DNA from 3 places in the Paraliobacillus sp. X-1268 genome. Region 2 is predicted to be linked to each of the others. Evidence: riboswitches for the same ligand, from Rfam matches in the RefSeq annotation. Region 2 holds a riboswitch; each other region holds the start of a gene.

Region 1 (5,851 bases), on a different contig from region 2:
TTGAAATGATTAAGACAATAAGTCCTTTATAGAGCAAGCGCGCGTTTCGAAATGGATAAGTGATAGCGGTCAAAAACCTTTTTCTCATCGTGTTTTTGGTTAGGATAATGTATTGAAGAAGTATAAAAAACAATATGCTATTTACTAATGGTCCTATTAGTAATGACTGTATTGAGTCTAAACTTGATACTGCTAATGGATCCATTCTAATACTTACAGACCCCTGAATAGGCACTGTTCCAAGTAAAAGCTTGATAAAATAAGTTAGAAGAACCATTCCGATAATCTTCAACCAATTATTACTAAGTATTGTCATCGCTTCTTTAAAAACGTTTTGAATCATAAAACTCTCCTTCAACAAAAAAATTAGTATTAACTTTTGTAATCTCTTACCACAAAGTTATATTTATTTTAACATAAATATCCAATCAATTTAGATTCCTCTTTTAATTTTTTTATTTTTCATATAATAAAGAACACTTTTCTAAAAAAAGAAAAGTGTTCTTCAAAATCTATTTTTTGATACTATGCTGCCTTATTTCCCATCGTTCAATTTTCTGCCTTCTTCAGGGCTAGACATTTTAGTTGCTCCTGCTTTACTTAGATCTTGATCTCGATCAGATTCAACACGTCCACTTTCTCTTAATTTCTTTTCTTGACGGTCTTTTCCCACTTTAAACACCTCCTAATGCTAACATGGATCGTTTAAAGTGAAATTATTCGGAGAGTAATCTATACTGCTGATTCAAATGGTTTTATCATAAACGTAGGATTATCAATTAGATCAATCACTTTTTCAGTCGCAAGTATTTTTATCATTGGTCGATGAAAATGTTTGTTTATTTCAGTAACAATTGCTGGTTGATTATGATTGATCAGTACTTTCGTTCCTGGTGGGTAAGTAGAAATGGATTGACTAAAAGCTGTAACAATTTTGTGCGAATACAAACGATCTGACATAGCCATAATTGCTTCCATAGCATCATGTGGTGGAAGCTTTTTTTTTACAATTAAATTATCATAGCGGTTTGCAACAGCGCAAATTTGAGCAATTTCTAGAAAATCATTATCCTTTATTTGACGTGGAAAACCCTTTCCGTCTAATGTTTCATGATGCTGATAGGCAATATGAGCTGATACAATACTAAACTGACTAATTGTTCGCAATAATTGGAACCCTGAATCAGGATGTTTCTGTTCATCTGTATCAATTGCTTTACCTATATCATGTAATAAGGAACCAATTGCTAGATCCCTAAGTTTTAAGTCATTATAGCCCATTTCTTTGGCAGTCAATAAAGCCAGAATTGTGACATTAACTGCATGTGCATAAGGCTGTAATTCCTTTGTCATTGTTCCCGATGGAATAAGTATAAGTGTTGGTCTATGCTTTACTTCTTTAAGCAATATGCCTGCTACTTGCTGAATAGGTTTTAATTCCGGCGTGCTTTTTTGCGTCACATGTTCATAAAAGGTTTTAACTGCTTGAATGGCGTCTGTCCATGTTGGCATATCGAGCATATCTTCAATTGTAATTCCTTTAGAAACCTCATCCTCTATAAAAAGAAAATTAATGCCCATGTTTTCTAGTCTAGATTGTATTTTAGGATCGATCGTTCTACCAGTTGCAAGTAAAACACGTTTGCTCGAATCATATATTGGCTTGGCAAGTACCATACTTTTGTTGTCATAGTCTGAGATACTGATTAGTCTCATGTTTACACCTCTTTTTATAATCTATAAATACTAATTAACATAGTTCTACTCATAACTATTAGTAGTTCGATAAAAGAGTATAAAAAAAGCTATCACAAATCAATGTATAGCCAAAATAACTGTAAATGTAATTTGGTGGTCTGGCGATCAATAGTAATGAAGATAAATCCATACCTTAGACCCATGACTTTGCGTCCTATTCTTTCAAATAGTTTGCCTTTTTCGTGATATTCTATTTAGTAACACCTTTTATTAGTACTTTAGTATTGTTTTAAGAATAGCTTATTTTTAATTATAATTCAACATATTTCGACCGAAAAGGCTATTGTATATTTTTAAGCTAAAGAACGCAGTTAAATTACACTACGGTTTAATTCTTTTCGGTATAGATTACATTTAACGTCACAAAATAAGAAAAATACTATTGCTACTATAGGAGGGCTCTTCATGGACTATCAAACGTACTGGGAGAATATATATGATAAGAACGAAGCGTTAAATGAACTTTTCCGTTCGTATTGGCATGCCTATTCAAGCTTTGGAACATGGCAATTCTGGATAGTTGTTCTTTTCTTTTTATCACCCTTGGTTCTTCTTTATTTTAAAGTGGATCGCAAACGAATTTTTGAAGTTTTTTTCTTTGGTTATACAGTACATATGCTCTGGACATACGCAGAAATTATATTATCGCGTCACGGTTTTTTCGTTCACACCTATTTTCTTACACCGTTTATCCCCTATGCACAGCATGACTGCTTCCGCACTACCAGTAGCTTTTTTACTTATATACCAGTATTGTACGAATAATAAGAAGAGTTTTTATTTATACATCTTACTATTAAGTATTCTTTTTGCGTTTGGATTAGCAATTATTGAAGATAAGGTAGGATTATTAAAATTTGATAAAGGAATGAATTCATTTTATCTGTTACTTGTTGATTTGGTTATAGCGATTAGTGCTTATTGGATGACGAAAATAGTGAGAAAACTAGGGAGTAGACATAAATAACGTCACTCCCTAGAAAACTCAGATTAACATTTATATTAAAATATACAGAAATTCAGATTATGTTTACTTTTTACTTGTGTTTTAAAATCCCCTTTTTCTTAGCCACATTTCACAAACAGATGTCCACCAGCTGACATCTTTCAGATCATTCGCAAGTCCAAGTCCATGTCGGCCACTTTCAAAAACATGCAACGCATAAGGAACTTTTTTTCTACTTAAAGCACTAGCAAACTGTAGACTGTTCTCTACTGGAACGGCGCCATCATCTACTGTATGCCATAAAAAAGCAGGTGGTGTGTCAATTGTAACATGGTATTCCAAAGACATAAGTTCCACTAAAGAAGAATTAGGTTGTTCGCCAAGTAAAGCCTGCTTACTGCCTTCATGCGTAAATTCACCCATCGAAATAACAGGGTAACATAGTACCATTAGATTAGGACGACTGCTTTGATGTTCAATGGCATCAGTCGCCTCAGGATTACCCTCATCGTAATGAATACCAGCGGAAGCTGCCAAATGCCCGCCTGCAGAAAAACCTAATATACCGACTCGATCTGGGTCTATATTCCATTCGCTAGCATGATGTCTAACAGTGCGAATAGCTCGTTTAGCGTCATTTAACGGAGTCGGTTGTTGATGAGGAGCTATTCTGTAATGTAATACTACTGCTGCTATTCCAATTTCATTGAGCCATTCTGCAATAGGTGTTCCCTCGTGTTCTGCACGATGTGTATACCCACCACCTGGGCATACAATTATAACTGGTGTTGGATTCTGTTGTTTTAATAAATATGGTGTCAAGCTAGGGACCGTTTCATCTATTGTATGTAACTGTTTATCTACATTATATAGTGCTAACAGCATCTTCTTCTGCCCCCTCTGTTGTAATTAATTACCCGCATTTGTTGCTACGGTGCTTTCTTCTTGTTTGACAAAGTCAATCGCTATAACTAATGAAATAATTATATGTTCTAGTGATTCGTCGTTAACGTTTACCTCATAGGTGTCGCCCCATGATAACCATTTTTCGGTAACTTGGCCTACTATTTCGCCATTGCTCACTATATCAAATTTTTTGTCCCACCAGTCACCACGTACTGAAATATCTTGCCCTTCAATTTGATAGCGTGATTTTAAAAAAGAAAATTCCTTTTTAATAGTAACAACATCTTTTCCATCAACCTGAACGAAAAATTTCGGCATTAGACTAAATACCTTCTTTGTTATTGTACCAATTTCATTTTCAGAGGTATCTTTGATAGTAAAAGTTTTTGGAATGGAAAGGAAACTTCCTTTTATCACATACTTATCTTGTTCAAATTCGTCCTTAACAGTGAAATTACCACCCAAACTAAAAACTTTTTGCTTAATATATAGTTTTTTCATATAAGCCTCGCTTTCTTTTTAAAGTAATTTGGTGTTCATTAGTTACCTTTTCGACAAATGTGGCAAAATTCCTGGTTTCTTATAAAATTCATTAAAATCTAATCTTGATATATTTTTTGTGCTTCATATTTAAAATCACGATACTTATAGTTTTGTTTTAAGTACATTTCTTTAGGCGTATCTTCACCGTCAGCCACTAATATGACAGTCTTATCAGGGAATGTCTTCATTACAAATTCTTGTAATCTGCTGCCTATTCCTCTATTCCGAAACGATTCGACAACAGTAAGATTATCGATTTCTGTTGTTTCATTAGAAATAATAACATCTACACAACCTGCTGGAGCTCCTTTATAAAAAGCTAAAACTTGATGAATATGTTCCTCTTCAAATTGACGTTTTATAAGATCAGCTTTTTGTTTTGCAAACTCACTTCCAAAGTTAAGGTCAAACTGATATTGTAGATGAAGAAGAACTTCTAAATTTTCACCTGTCACTACTTGAATATCTATATCTGTGTTGTTTCTCAAAGAAGGAAAGTGCTTCGGTTGAATAGTATATAGTTCTAGAGACCCTATTTCATAACCCATATCATTCAGTTGTGCAAGGAGTTCTGCGGTAGGCTTTGTATTAGCAGGAAAATGAAATTTTACATGTTTTTGGCCTTGTCTCAGGTGAAATTCCCTTAAGTATTTTTCTGCCTCTTAAAATTTACTTAAAGAAGGTGAATTTTTAAATTCAATGAAATTACTATCATACCTGATTAACATCTATGCATAATGATAGTGTTTATAATGAGCATTTTCGGTTACGATTTTTCCAAGTGTGTATATATCTTCAAATGTTATTTGGTCCATTCATATTCTCCTTCTTTATAATTCATGTCACTAAATTAAAAAGTTCTAATAACGAAAAGTATCTCCTTTATCTAAATCTAGCGTCTGATCATTAATTACCACTATCTTATTGCTTTCCCATTTAACAGTTACTTCTTCTGTTCCGCTTTGAAGGAAAATTCTTTTTTTAAACCATAATGGTCCGTTTAGTTCGCCTCTTATTCCGAATGATCCTGATGCTCCTGCATCATAAAAATAAAAATCAATGGTGTAATTCTCATCGGGAGAACTAACTGTTTTAATCTGTTCATTTACTCCCATTGAAGATAAAAGTGACGATAATAATATCACATAGAAAATAGCTAACGAAAACAATATAGATAAAATTAGAGTCAACCAACTTCTTGTTTTACTCTTCCAGTGCCTGTTATCTTTGAATCCTATAACTCCAAAAATAAATGCAATGATACTAACTAAAAGAAGTACATAATTTGATGGTGCAATTCTCCAAGCGTTGCTGATATTAGAATATAGTGAGTAGAGAGACAAACCAATACATAATAATATTAAATAAAATGACCATAAATTATAGGTTCTCTCCACAGCACTTCCCCCTAACTCAATTAATAGGTTAGTAATTTTTAACTAAATGCATAAAACATCTATACATATTTTAACATATAATGACAACTAACTGTAGATTTCATATGTTTTCCATCGACTAAAATAACTTGTTTTTTTTCAGAATTTCACACAAACGCATACATCTCTTTGATCTCAAGCATTTCTGTGATAAATTAAAATTAGAATGAACTGTTATGATCACAGGAGGCCAACAAATGAAAAAGCACTTTTTAAATAAATTTTATCAGAAGACGCATGAAGAACGAATCAAAGCATTGAT
Region 2 (5,851 bases):
TTGTTATTGTTATCCACCCTAATTACCTCGTTTCCTATTACGTTTGGTTCACTCTATCATAATCCAAATGAAAAAGTAGACGAGTTTTGTCAGTACGCGATAGCAATTACCAACATAAACTAGCAAATTATTCGTAATTTCTTTGTAATCAAAAAAACAAGAGGACCATTAATCTTGGTCCTCTTGTTGTTGTTCTGCTTCTTGTTCTTCATCATATTCGAATGTTGGTGTTTCTGTTTGAAGTGCTGTTAGCGTTGGATTGTAAAAGGTAGTTAAACCGACGGAGAGTTCAATACTTCCTTCTTCTACTTGAACAAATTCAATATTATTAATTTCCACTATGCGATCCATGTTAGTTAAATCTGTTAAAAACTGATTCATCTCATCATAATTTGGTGCTAATACTTCCATTTGATAATTTATTTTAGTAAGTTCAGATGTAGCTTCTCCATCTTGATCACTAGCTACTTGATCTTCACTATTCGTCAATAATGTTATAGTACTGTTCGTTTTCTTCTCTATTTCTTCAACAATCAAAATTAGTTGATTAATTGCTTTATCTATTGGGATTTGCTTTTGTAAATCCAATGAATTAACAATTTCATCTTCAAGTTCTTGTTTACTTAAATCCGCATCTTCGATCAATTGATCCTGTTCTGCAAGTTCACCTTCTAAGTACCTTACTTCTTGTTGACTAGGATAAATAAATTGATAATAAGAAAAAAAGGCAATTATAATAACTAGTAAAACTACACCAATCGATAGCAATGAGTAGATACGTGACCATTTAAATATCATTTTAATCAGCCTCTTCCACTAAATAATCTGCATTAATACCAAAATTAAATGTTGCAACATAGTAATCATCTATTTTTTCTAAATTTATTAAATTTACATTCTCTGCATATGTCGACCCATTAATATTTTGACTAAAGTTGGCAGCTTCTGATAATGCATTTAAATGAATACCTACTGTTACACCATTCGTGATAGTAAATGAATAGTTTTCAATAAACGTATCGTTTGGCAAATCAGCTTGGATATCGTCTAATAAAAATAAAGAAGGATAAACAGCAGTTTCTAATTGCTCAATTTGTGCTTTCAATGTCTGTTTTTGTTGTTCGACCATGTTAAGTGTATTAATTTCTGCTATAATTTCAGATTTATCTATTCTTTCTTGTTGTAGAGAAACATATTTATTCTCCAAACTTGTATGGAGAATGAAGAAACTAATACTAATAATAAGTAAACTGACCATAAATATAGCAAGTAGCAAATATAGGGCGGTATTTATCTTCTTTTTTTCAACAAAATTTATTTCTATCATAAGGTGATCCCCTTACTATGAAGTTTAAATAGTCTTCTCTTCACTTTCTTTGTGTTAATCCATATACAGTAGCATATTCTGGTGGTAAGTCACTAGGAAATGCTATAGTTTTAATTGGCAAATTGAAACGAGATGCCAGTGATTCATTTATTAACGACTGCGCTGGAAAATCACCGATTAATAATAAATGAGAAACTTGGGCCTCACCTGACATAATAGAATATTGATAGAAATCCATAAAACGTTCTATCGTTATTAACTGATCATCAATCAGCTCTCTCCACATATCTTCAATTGAATGCATCGAATCTTCAACTAGATTATTAGTAAAAATCATATCATTACTATTCAAATGAATATGGCGATTGAAGATTGGTTTTTGATCATGAAAGACGGTGAGCACTAAGTCCGTTTTAGACCACTGAATCATAAGTAAATGCTCTTCTTTGTTAGCAAGATCCAAATTATAATAAGTCCGATATACCGATAGAAAAGACAAGTCAGCTACCATCAGTTTTACATTTGCTCGTTCAAACACTTCTAAGTAAGCATTTAACCGTTCTTTTGGATATGCAAATAAAAGAATTTTATTGGTTTGTTCTTCTTCTGCAATAACCTCAAAATCTATAACTGGATTTTGAAAAGGCAGTCGAATACTACCTTCTAATTCTAATTCAATATATTTTTTCACTTCATCTTTAGTTAATTGTTTAGGTACTGATTCTTCTCTCATCGTAACAAAAGCATCTGGAACGCAAAATGCGAGGTGCTTATTCCTCCATTTTTTATCTTTAACAACATTTTTAATGATAGTTGTTAACCTTTGTTGATCTATGATTTTCCCATCCTCAACAATGCCATGTTCCAATGGTATTTCCCCATAGTCTTTATTAGCTGTAACGTTTTTTTTAGTGGAAACAAGATATCGAATCATCGTATCATTTATAGCGATGTTTATTCTATCTTTGTTAAATAAACTCATTTGTGTTCATCCTTTAAAAAAATAATGTAATGTACCAATTGATTATTTGACTACCAAAAAAATAAGTAGTTAACGCAGCGATGCAAATAGAGGGTCCAAATGGCACCGGACTTTTACGATTGATTCTTCTAGTAGCCAGTAATAGCAATGTGATAATTGTCCCGAAAATAGTTGCTAGAAAAAAAGTTAGTAGAATTCCTTTATATCCTAACACAATTCCTAGTATAGTGAATAACTTCATATCACCCGCACCCATACCACCTTTACTAACAAGAATGATCAGCGTTAATAATATAAATCCGACTGCTGCACCAGCAATTGAAGACCACCACGGTTCTAACGGATCAATAAAGCGTAAAATAATTAAAAACGGTAGGAAAAACAATAAAACTTTGTTAGGTATTAGCATATAAGTGATGTCAGAAACAACGATAATCACACATAAAGAAGTGAGTATTAGTGCCATTACTAGCTCTAATTGAAACCCAAAAAAATAATAGCTAAAACTGAAAAGGAAAGCTGTAGATAATTCTATTGTAGGATAAAGAGGGGAAATCTTTTCTTTACAGTTTCTGCATTTACCAGTTTGAAACAGATAAGAAAATATCGGAATCAGCTCATACCAATGCAATGTTTTATCACAACGAGGGCAATAAGAACGTTCAGATTCTAAGAAATTATTATTCGGTACACGCAAACCAACAACATTATAGAATGAACCAAATACACTTCCAAAAATAAAAAAGATAACGATATAATAGACTTCCATATTTTTTATCTCCTAATTATGTATAAAAGACCCCTTTGGGAAGGGATCTTTTATATTGAAAATTAATTTTCATTAACCTGATTATGGTGTTGTAGTTGGTTTAGTAAAACTGTATGTCCCACCATCTTTATATATCACTCTTGTTTTGACATAATCTCCATCTTCTAAATAGCCATCATCAATCAAATCCTGTACTGTAGTACTGCTACTCGTAAAATTACCCTCTACATCTGCTAGTCTTGCAGCATCAAGGATTAGTTCCTCTTGTGCCTCAGCAGCATTACTTCTAGCATCTTCAGTTATATTCCCAATTGCAGGAACAGCAATTGCTACAATAATACCTAAAATAACAATAACTGCTAAAAGCTCTACTAATGTAAAACCTTTCTCATTGCGTAACATTTTCCTCATTCTAGTTAACATTTTATTATTCCTCCTCATTTAATTTCTCTTATAAAAAAAGACTCACAGCATAAAGATGGTGTCAGTCGGTTGCACTACTAGCTCAAATTTATCCAAGTGCCCAGATACAGATAAACCTTCATTGCTTCTACTATTCGTTTTATACTAATAGTTCTATTATACTACATTTTTATAACCTGTCTACACTTTTAGATATTTTCAAACAAGCTAAACATAGGTATAACGATCGCTAAAACAATTGCGCCTACGATTACAGCTAAAAACAGAATCATTATCGGTTCAATTAATGACTTTAACTTTTCCGATGATTCATCTAATTCTTGTTCATAAAAGTCAGAAACTTTTTTCAACATCGCATCAATTGAACCTGTTCGTTCGCCTACAACAATCATTTGTGTAATTAATTTAGGGAAAACCCAATGTTTTTCCATAGGCGTGGCTAGTGACTCTCCCTTTTCAAGGGAATCTCTACTTTCACGCAAAACTTGTTTAATTACTTTATTATCTATAACCCGTTCCGTTATCGTAACAGCTTGTAAGATTGGTACAGAACTATTTAACAAAGAACTTAATGTTTGCGTCATTCTAGCGAGTAAAGATTTTTGAATAAACATACCGAATATTGGAATTCGAAGTTTTATGACATCAAATAAATAAGAAATGTTTGGGCGTCGATTTAATAATCTAATCGTCACACCTAATACTAATATTAGTATCATCATAATCCACCAATAAGACTGAACCATATCGCTAATATTTAATATCGCTGCTGTATATGGTGGTATTTCTTGGTCAAAAGATAGGAACATGTCCGTGAAAATCGGTACAATAAATGCAAGTAAAAAAATAGTGATAAATACGGCAACAATACCAACCACAACAGGATAGGTTAATGCAGTTATGATCTTTTGTTTTAACTGGTATTGTTTCTCATAATAAGTAGCCATTCTATCAAGGATTTCATCTAAATTACCACTAATTTCTCCAGCATGGATCATACTGATTAATAATTCAGGGAAAAGACGAGGAAATTCTGCTAATGCATCAGATAGGCCAATTCCTTCTTCTAGATCGTTTTGAATTTGTTGTAGTGCTTTTTTTAGTGGTTTACTTTGTGTTTGATCTTCTAGAATAGAAGTTGTTTCTACTAATGTTATACCGGCATCTATTAACGTCGAAAATTGACGGAGAAAAATAACAAAATCCTTATTCTTTATTGGATTACCTATATAAATATCTTTGTATAAAAATGAGTTCAATTCATTTATCTCAAATAAAATTAGTCCTTGAGACTTTAATTGTTTGATCGCTTCTTTTTCATTCTCGCTACTAATTTTCCCTTTTTTTATCTTGCCATCGACAGATTTCGCTTTATACGCATAATAGTTCATAAAATTCCACCTCTTCCCCCATCATAACTTGAACTAAAAAGTCATATCTTTTAAATACGGAGATGCATGTTTTTGCGTTATAATTCCTTGTTGTATCATCCGTTTTATATCCATCGTCATGGTATGCATACCATACTCTTTAGACGTTTGCATGGTGTTAGGAATCTGATGCATTTTTTCTGATCGAATTAAGTTTTTTACTGCAGGTGTGTTAATTAAAATTTCAGTTGCTGCTGCTCGTCCAAATCCTTTTGCCAAAGGAAACAAGCGCTGCGATACAATGGCCTCTAACACATTAGCAAGTTGAATTCTTATTTGACTCTTTTGGTGGGCAGGAAAAACATCAATAATTCGATCCATCGTTGAGGACGCATCAGTTGTGTGCAGTGTTCCTAGAACTAAATGTCCCGTTTCTGCAGCAGTTATTGCTGTAGAAATTGTTTCTAAGTCGCGCATCTCACCAACTAGTATCACATCTGGATCTTGACGCAAACACGCACGTAACCCTTTTTGAAAACTACTCGTATCGAAACCTACTTCTCTTTGATCGATAATGCATTTGTTATGCTGATACAGATATTCGATTGGATCCTCTAACGTAATAATATGTCGGTTCATTGTTTTGTTCATATAATCAATCATTGCTGCTAAAGAAGTACTTTTTCCACTTCCAGTTGGACCTGTTACCAATACTAACCCTTGTGGTAACCCTGCTATTTCTTTCAATACGTTAGGTAAATCTAAATCTTCAATAGATGGAATCGTAGTTGGAATCGTTCGAATAGCTAATGAGATACAATTTCGCTGAAAGAAAATGTTCATTCGAAAACGTGATACACCCGCAATTCCATGTGATAAATCTAGTTCTCTTTCTTCTATTAATTTAGACCACATCTCTTCAGTTAGAATCGATTTAGCCATTTGTTCTGTATCCGTTGGCTCTAATTTATCCTGTCCAT
Region 3 (5,851 bases), on a different contig from region 2:
AGGTTCCATTGATTTAATTGTTTATGGATTGATTGGTGTATTTTATCTGGTTTTTGCACAAATCGTAAAAAGTGATGTATTTATATCACACATGTTTCGCTATACCAGCGCTGTAATTTCATTTTTTGCTTTTATTTATATTAGTTACCAAGGGATTGTTATAAGAACAAATGAGGACTCTTTGATTTTATTAGCTGCTTACTTGGTTATTACTTTTACCTATACCTATTTATCTTATATAACCAATCGAGTAATTTTCAGCTGGTTAGCGACAATTTTTCTATACACATTTGGTTTGCAACTTGGAGATATATTACTTGATTATTTGATAGGTATCAGAATGGATTTGTTTCTATTTTTTTATGCTATGCTGCTATTTATATTAATTGGTATAGGTGACCGAATTGTATTTTTGTTGCCGATAAAAAGAAGTGTTTTCTATTTGTCTGTTGCTGCAATGGTAGCTTCCATGATGTATGCAACTCTTTTTGGACCACTTATACAGGCTTCACTTATGTATACATTATTCGGTCTTAGTGCATTGTTTGTTGTTTCTAGCAAAAATAACATAGAAAGAGAAATAGCGAAGTGGACGAATGGAGTCAGTTGGTTGTTTGCTTTGTATTGCTTAAATCCAAAGATTGGAGAGCTGATTTCAGGATACACCGTCTATTTAGATCTTCCATTTCATATTGCGATTTCATCACTTATCCTACTGTTCGTTAGTTTAATTTGGCGAAGATACAAGAAAACTGGATTAGCTAAAGCTGCCTTTTATATAGGTCAAGGTAGTTATCTATTTGGATTATCGTCTCTTGTCGGTCTCTCTACGATTGATACGACCTTTATTCGGCCTGTCTTACTCTTAGTAGGTATTGGTGTATTTATCTGGTTAGTAAGACAGACAAAACTGGACGCATTATGGTTTCTTGTAGCAATCACTACTTTTTGCTTTTACGCTTCTTTACTAAGCACTTTTTCAATTCAAGATTTTGATTCTATTGTAATTTTTCTTTTGTTTGGCCCATTGGTCTTACTTGTCGTGGAAGGGTGGCAAGGAAAACGTCTTCCTGCATTAAAACCATACTTTTTTTGGATTGCACAGGTTATTCAATTGAATGTAATGTTAGTTATTTTGATTGATCAAGCTTTTTCGCAAATGATAAATCCACTATTCTTGTTTGTTCCGTTGGGTGTTTATATATATAGTATGTTAATGAAGAAAAAAGAATGGACGATCAAGCTATTTCTTTATGCAGCTTTGACTTTGGTTACATTTATTCTAATTACGACCGTTCCGTATTATAATTTATTTGAAAATGTCTCACAAGGTTACTATTGGTTTTGGTCTAGCATTCTATTCTTTGTAGGATGGTTCGTTGTAAATAAGACTTGGAAGGAAAGAATGGAATGGTATATTATTCCTTTTTCTAACTACGGTTTATATACGATTCTTAGCGTATACGAAGTTAATTCATTAGGAGGGGTTTTATCCGTTCTATCTTATGTACTTCTTAATGTTTACTTTTTACACAGGAGAAAGTGGTTTGTTGGTTTAGTGATTCCTTTAACATTATCGTTAGGCATTTGGGAACAACAACGCTATTTGTATCAAGATACTCAGTTGTTTTTAATTAGTTTGGCTAGTTTTTTTATTCTATTTATTGCAGGGAAAATCTTGTTTAAGAGCCTGTACCAATGGAATGAAGAAAGTCGCTATATTGATTGGTATTCTATTGTAGCTGTATTTTATCTTGGTTATTCTTTCACTTTTCTTCAAACATTTAATAGTGTTTGGATACAGATTATTCCATATGTGTTACTAACGATATGGCTATTTGCGCAAGTGAGAAGGTTTCAATATCACATAGCGCAGAAAGCTATTGTCACATTAGGTTTGGTTAGTTTTCTGCCAACTTATTATTCTATTATAGAGGAATATCTCTCTTTTATTTCGGAACTTTTTCATACGGAATTTAGGGTTTTACCTGTTCTTGTCTTAGCAATTATTTTGAGTCTGAAGACTTGGAAAAACTATAAAAACATAATGTCACCTATTCAATCGCTCTCTTTATTGTTAGTGACCGTCATTTTAGTAATGGATGCAATTTCGAGTAATACGATATGGGATGCTTTAATTGTCGGAGTTCTTTCCTTACTATCTTTAGTGATAGGAGCTCAATTTCAAATTAAATCTTACTTTTTTATTGGGTTTGGTACACTTCTCTTTAATGTGATCTATCAGACTAAACCATATTGGGGCAATATGCCTTGGTGGGCGTATCTATTACTTGCAGGTTTCCTATTAATTGGTATAGCAAGCTATAACGAGTGGCAAAAGCAAAGAAAAGAAGAGGGAAGGCTAGTAAAGAAAGTGAAAAAACTAGTCTCGAAATTCAAGGAATGGAATTAACGTCATCAAAAATAGAAATTTTTTATTAGTGAGAAAAACACGCGTCTATCATCTGAATAATGGATAGACGCGTGTTTTTTAATGATGATGTGGCGGTAAGCCTTTAGATGAGTTACTTATAGCAAATCCTTCTTGTGGAACAAAGAAATATTGAATCCAGACGCCATCTAAAAAGTCTTCTCTAGCATCTAGTAATACATCGATATCTTTATCCGTTTTAACAATTTCATCATGTTCTGTCGGTGTATCTAACATCACGTCATAGTGCGCATGATTTCCGTGCATCTCCGTTACATATACACGAACCATTTTTCCTTCTGCACCATCACTTTCCAACCAACCTCTAAGTATTTTTGCAGCATTGCGATTCATTTTACATTGCATGTTCGACACCTCATTTCTATATCTATTATTACCGTGTTAAAGAAAAAAATAAAGTGATTTGCATAAACCAACTATTTAATACAGTGAATTTTATGGGAAATATTTTGTTTGAAGTCAAATTATAGTTATAAAGTACCGCATAGGCTGCTTATTTATGATACAATCGAACTATATTATAAAAATGAACTTCTGCATTGAAAAGGCAAACTTATTGAAAAATAAGGACGCAAAGTAACAGGCCTAAGGGAAAACTATGGTGGCTGTGTTACCAAATGGGCAACGATAACTGGTAATTCTAAGGTTATTTCCATTGGGAATAGCCTTTTTATGTATGTTGTGACTATCTGGATCGGGGTGAAGTGCGATGTTTTCCTCTAAACGAAAAGCGATTTTATCCGCTTTTAGTATAGCTTTTAGTTATTATATTGTCTTGTTACTTTTACAGGATCATGATTGGCTACGTTCTTTTCTTACTATTAGTCTACAAGCTATACTCGGAATTATTGCTTTATTTTGGTTAAACAAAGCATATCGTATTACTACTGATAAACAAAGGTATTTTTGGCTGATTTTAAGTATCGGTCTATTTTTTCATACAGTTTCTAGTATTAATTGGTTGGTAGCTTTCCTAACACTGGATTCTATGAAGTATCCTGAAGCATCTTTTTTATTATGGTTACTAGCTTATATTTGTTTTCTAATTGGGTTACTTTATAAAATTAGGGTTATTAAAACAACTATTTCTACTACTCCCTATTTATTTACCGTAGTGGTTTTTATGACTTTTACAACTTCAGTCAGTGCGTATTATTTAATGAGTCCAATTCTAGTTGCTCAAGGAGAAGAGATATTTGGCACGGTGGTCACCTTACTTTACCTAATTTGCAGTATTAGTATTTTGTTTGCGATTTCAAATTTATATTTCCTATCACATAATTCTAAAGAAAAGGAGATCATGATCTTTATAATTGCTGGCTTCTTTTTTCAAGTAGTTGCTGATATATACTATACGTATTTAAATGTAATGGGAGGATATCAGATTGGAAGTCTTGTGGATGTTGTTTGGTTTTTCGCTTTATTAATGATTGGTGTCTCAGGGAAATTCGTGCATTCAAATACAACAGAGTTAGATTGGAAAGTCATTAATTACTTTAACAACAGAGAAAATGCCTTACCTTATATTAGTGCGATTACATTATTAATCCTCGTAACACAAAGTTATAATTGGGAACTTAATGCGTTAAGTATAGGATTAAGTGTTACCTTTTTCATGATTATTGGTCGCCAACTAGTAGTTATGCGAAAAAACAGTAAGTTAGTAAGTGAGTATAGAAACTTAGCTTATCATGATACATTAACAGGTTTGAAAAATAGAGCTTCCTTTATTGAAGATCTAGGAACGATGATGGAAAAGGCTAAAGAATCTAATAAACCGTTGGCGTTATTGTTAATGGATTTAGATCGCTTTAAGAGTATTAATGATACATTAGGACACCAAATTGGAGATCGTGTCTTACAAATAGCCTCAGACAGATTAAGAAAAGTATTAAGCAGTACGGCAGATGTTTATCGAGTTGGGGGAGACGAGTTTGTTGTTATTTTGCCAGGTCAGAATCAAAAGGATTGTAGCCATATTGCCGATAACTTGTTGTGTGTTTTTAACAAACCTTTTTTAATTGATTATCATGAAATTCCCATTGCACCCAGCATTGGAATTAGTATGTATCCAACCGATGGGTTAGACGGACTTAAATTATTTAAACATGCAGATGCAGCAATGTATGTTGCGAAGAGTAAGGGAAATAAATATCACTTTTTTAATCCAGAACTAAATGCACATATTACGCGCAAAATGACAATTGAGATTGAGTTAAAAAAAGCAATTGAATTAAATCAATTATCACTTTTGTATCAACCAAAAGTAAATATCCAATCAGGTGCGATAATTGGAATGGAAGCATTGTTAAGATGGAATCATCCAGTATTAGGTCAAGTCTCACCTGCTGAATTTATTCCCATAGCAGAGGAAACGGGACAAATATTTTCGATTGGTGAATGGGTCATGCGTAGAGCTTGTCAGCAGAATATAGATTGGCAAAAGAAAGGTTTTCAACCGTTATGTGTTTCCGTAAATATTTCTGTCCAACAGTTTGAACAAGAAAGCTTTGTTACGATAGTACGTGATGTTTTAATTGAAACAGGTCTTCCAGCAAACTATTTAGAATTGGAAATAACAGAAAGTATTATGCATAATATTGAATCGTCCATTGAGGTTTTAAACGGTTTAAAAGAACTTGGAATTGAAACTGCTATTGATGATTTTGGTACAGGTTATTCGTCATTACATATCCTAAAAGAGTTACCTATTAACACAATTAAAATAGATAAGTCCTTTATCGAGCATATAGAAAATGCAAAGGATCTTTCTATTGTAAAAACAATTATAGATATTGGAATAAACTTAAATTTAAATATAATTGCTGAGGGAATAGAAACACACCAGCAAGCTAAAGCTCTCTTAGAGTTACAATGTGGATATGGACAAGGTTATTTATATGCGAAACCGTCAGATGTTAATGCATTTGAAGAGATTCTTTTAAGTTCTTTTGCAACAGAAACCGTAGATTGAAAAATGCTAGTTAATGAAAGTAATCGTCACAGTCAATGATTGTGTCGGTTGCTTTTTTATTTTCTAGTCGTTTCAATCGGTAACATTTGTCCATTCTTGTACTATTCGTGATAAGAACCCGCTCACATTATAGATAATCGTATATATATATGGTGTAAGATAACTTAGCCAAAAGGGGGGAGAACATTGACAGATGGGGATATCCAAAACCAGTTGAATCAAATATCAAGTGACTTGATTCAAGTACATGTCTCTGATCTTTTTAAGAGACTAAATATTTCTAGAAATACAGAACTGTCAGATGATGAAAAAAGCAACCTTAAAAAGTCGGTTGAAGGACTTAAAGCACAAACAGAGGCTTTTTTAGCTGATCAACAAAATAGTGAAAAAACGATGACTGTACAGACAGAGGCATTAATTGAAAA

Evidence for each region. Region 2 has a riboswitch for cyclic di-GMP ahead of D2K62_RS09095 (competence type IV pilus major pilin ComGC). Riboswitches for the same ligand answer to the same signal wherever they lie in the genome.
Region 1: linked by a shared signal. The riboswitch ahead of D2K62_RS01145 (HD-GYP domain-containing protein) and the one ahead of D2K62_RS09095 (competence type IV pilus major pilin ComGC) in region 2 are both predicted to bind cyclic di-GMP.
Region 3: linked by a shared signal. The riboswitch ahead of D2K62_RS07770 (putative bifunctional diguanylate cyclase/phosphodiesterase) and the one ahead of D2K62_RS09095 (competence type IV pilus major pilin ComGC) in region 2 are both predicted to bind cyclic di-GMP.

The regions. Positions count from the first base shown of each region.
Region 1 covers NZ_QJSK01000001.1:207,518-213,368, forward strand. The annotation lists gene D2K62_RS01135 (DUF975 family protein) at 1-343, opposite strand, end outside; gene D2K62_RS01140 (YpzI family protein) at 536-673, opposite strand; gene D2K62_RS01145 (HD-GYP domain-containing protein) at 733-1,716, opposite strand; cyclic di-GMP riboswitch class I at 1,848-1,944, opposite strand; gene D2K62_RS19350 (hypothetical protein) at 2,164-2,523, shown strand; gene D2K62_RS01155 (alpha/beta hydrolase) at 2,807-3,589, opposite strand; gene D2K62_RS01160 (LURP-one-related/scramblase family protein) at 3,614-4,111, opposite strand; gene D2K62_RS19000 (GNAT family N-acetyltransferase) at 4,210-4,641, opposite strand; partial or broken gene D2K62_RS19230 (DUF5613 domain-containing protein) at 4,681-4,800, opposite strand; gene D2K62_RS01170 (DUF5412 family protein) at 5,014-5,550, opposite strand; gene D2K62_RS01175 (hydroxymethylglutaryl-CoA reductase, degradative) at 5,787-5,851, shown strand, end outside.
Region 2 covers NZ_QJSK01000005.1:111,026-116,876, reverse strand. The annotation lists gene D2K62_RS09120 (SPOR domain-containing protein) at 1-17, opposite strand, end outside; gene pilO (type 4a pilus biogenesis protein PilO) at 169-798, opposite strand; gene D2K62_RS09110 (PilN domain-containing protein) at 800-1,327, opposite strand; gene pilM (type IV pilus biogenesis protein PilM) at 1,368-2,309, opposite strand; gene D2K62_RS09100 (prepilin peptidase) at 2,323-3,078, opposite strand; gene D2K62_RS09095 (competence type IV pilus major pilin ComGC) at 3,160-3,501, opposite strand; cyclic di-GMP riboswitch class II at 3,556-3,636, opposite strand; gene D2K62_RS09090 (type II secretion system F family protein) at 3,690-4,892, opposite strand; gene D2K62_RS09085 (type IV pilus twitching motility protein PilT) at 4,926-5,851, opposite strand, start outside.
Region 3 covers NZ_QJSK01000004.1:18,164-24,014, reverse strand. The annotation lists gene D2K62_RS07780 (SCO7613 C-terminal domain-containing membrane protein) at 1-2,413, shown strand, start outside; gene D2K62_RS07775 (iron-sulfur cluster assembly accessory protein) at 2,492-2,797, opposite strand; cyclic di-GMP riboswitch class I at 2,989-3,070, shown strand; gene D2K62_RS07770 (putative bifunctional diguanylate cyclase/phosphodiesterase) at 3,162-5,426, shown strand; gene D2K62_RS07765 (hypothetical protein) at 5,613-5,851, shown strand, end outside.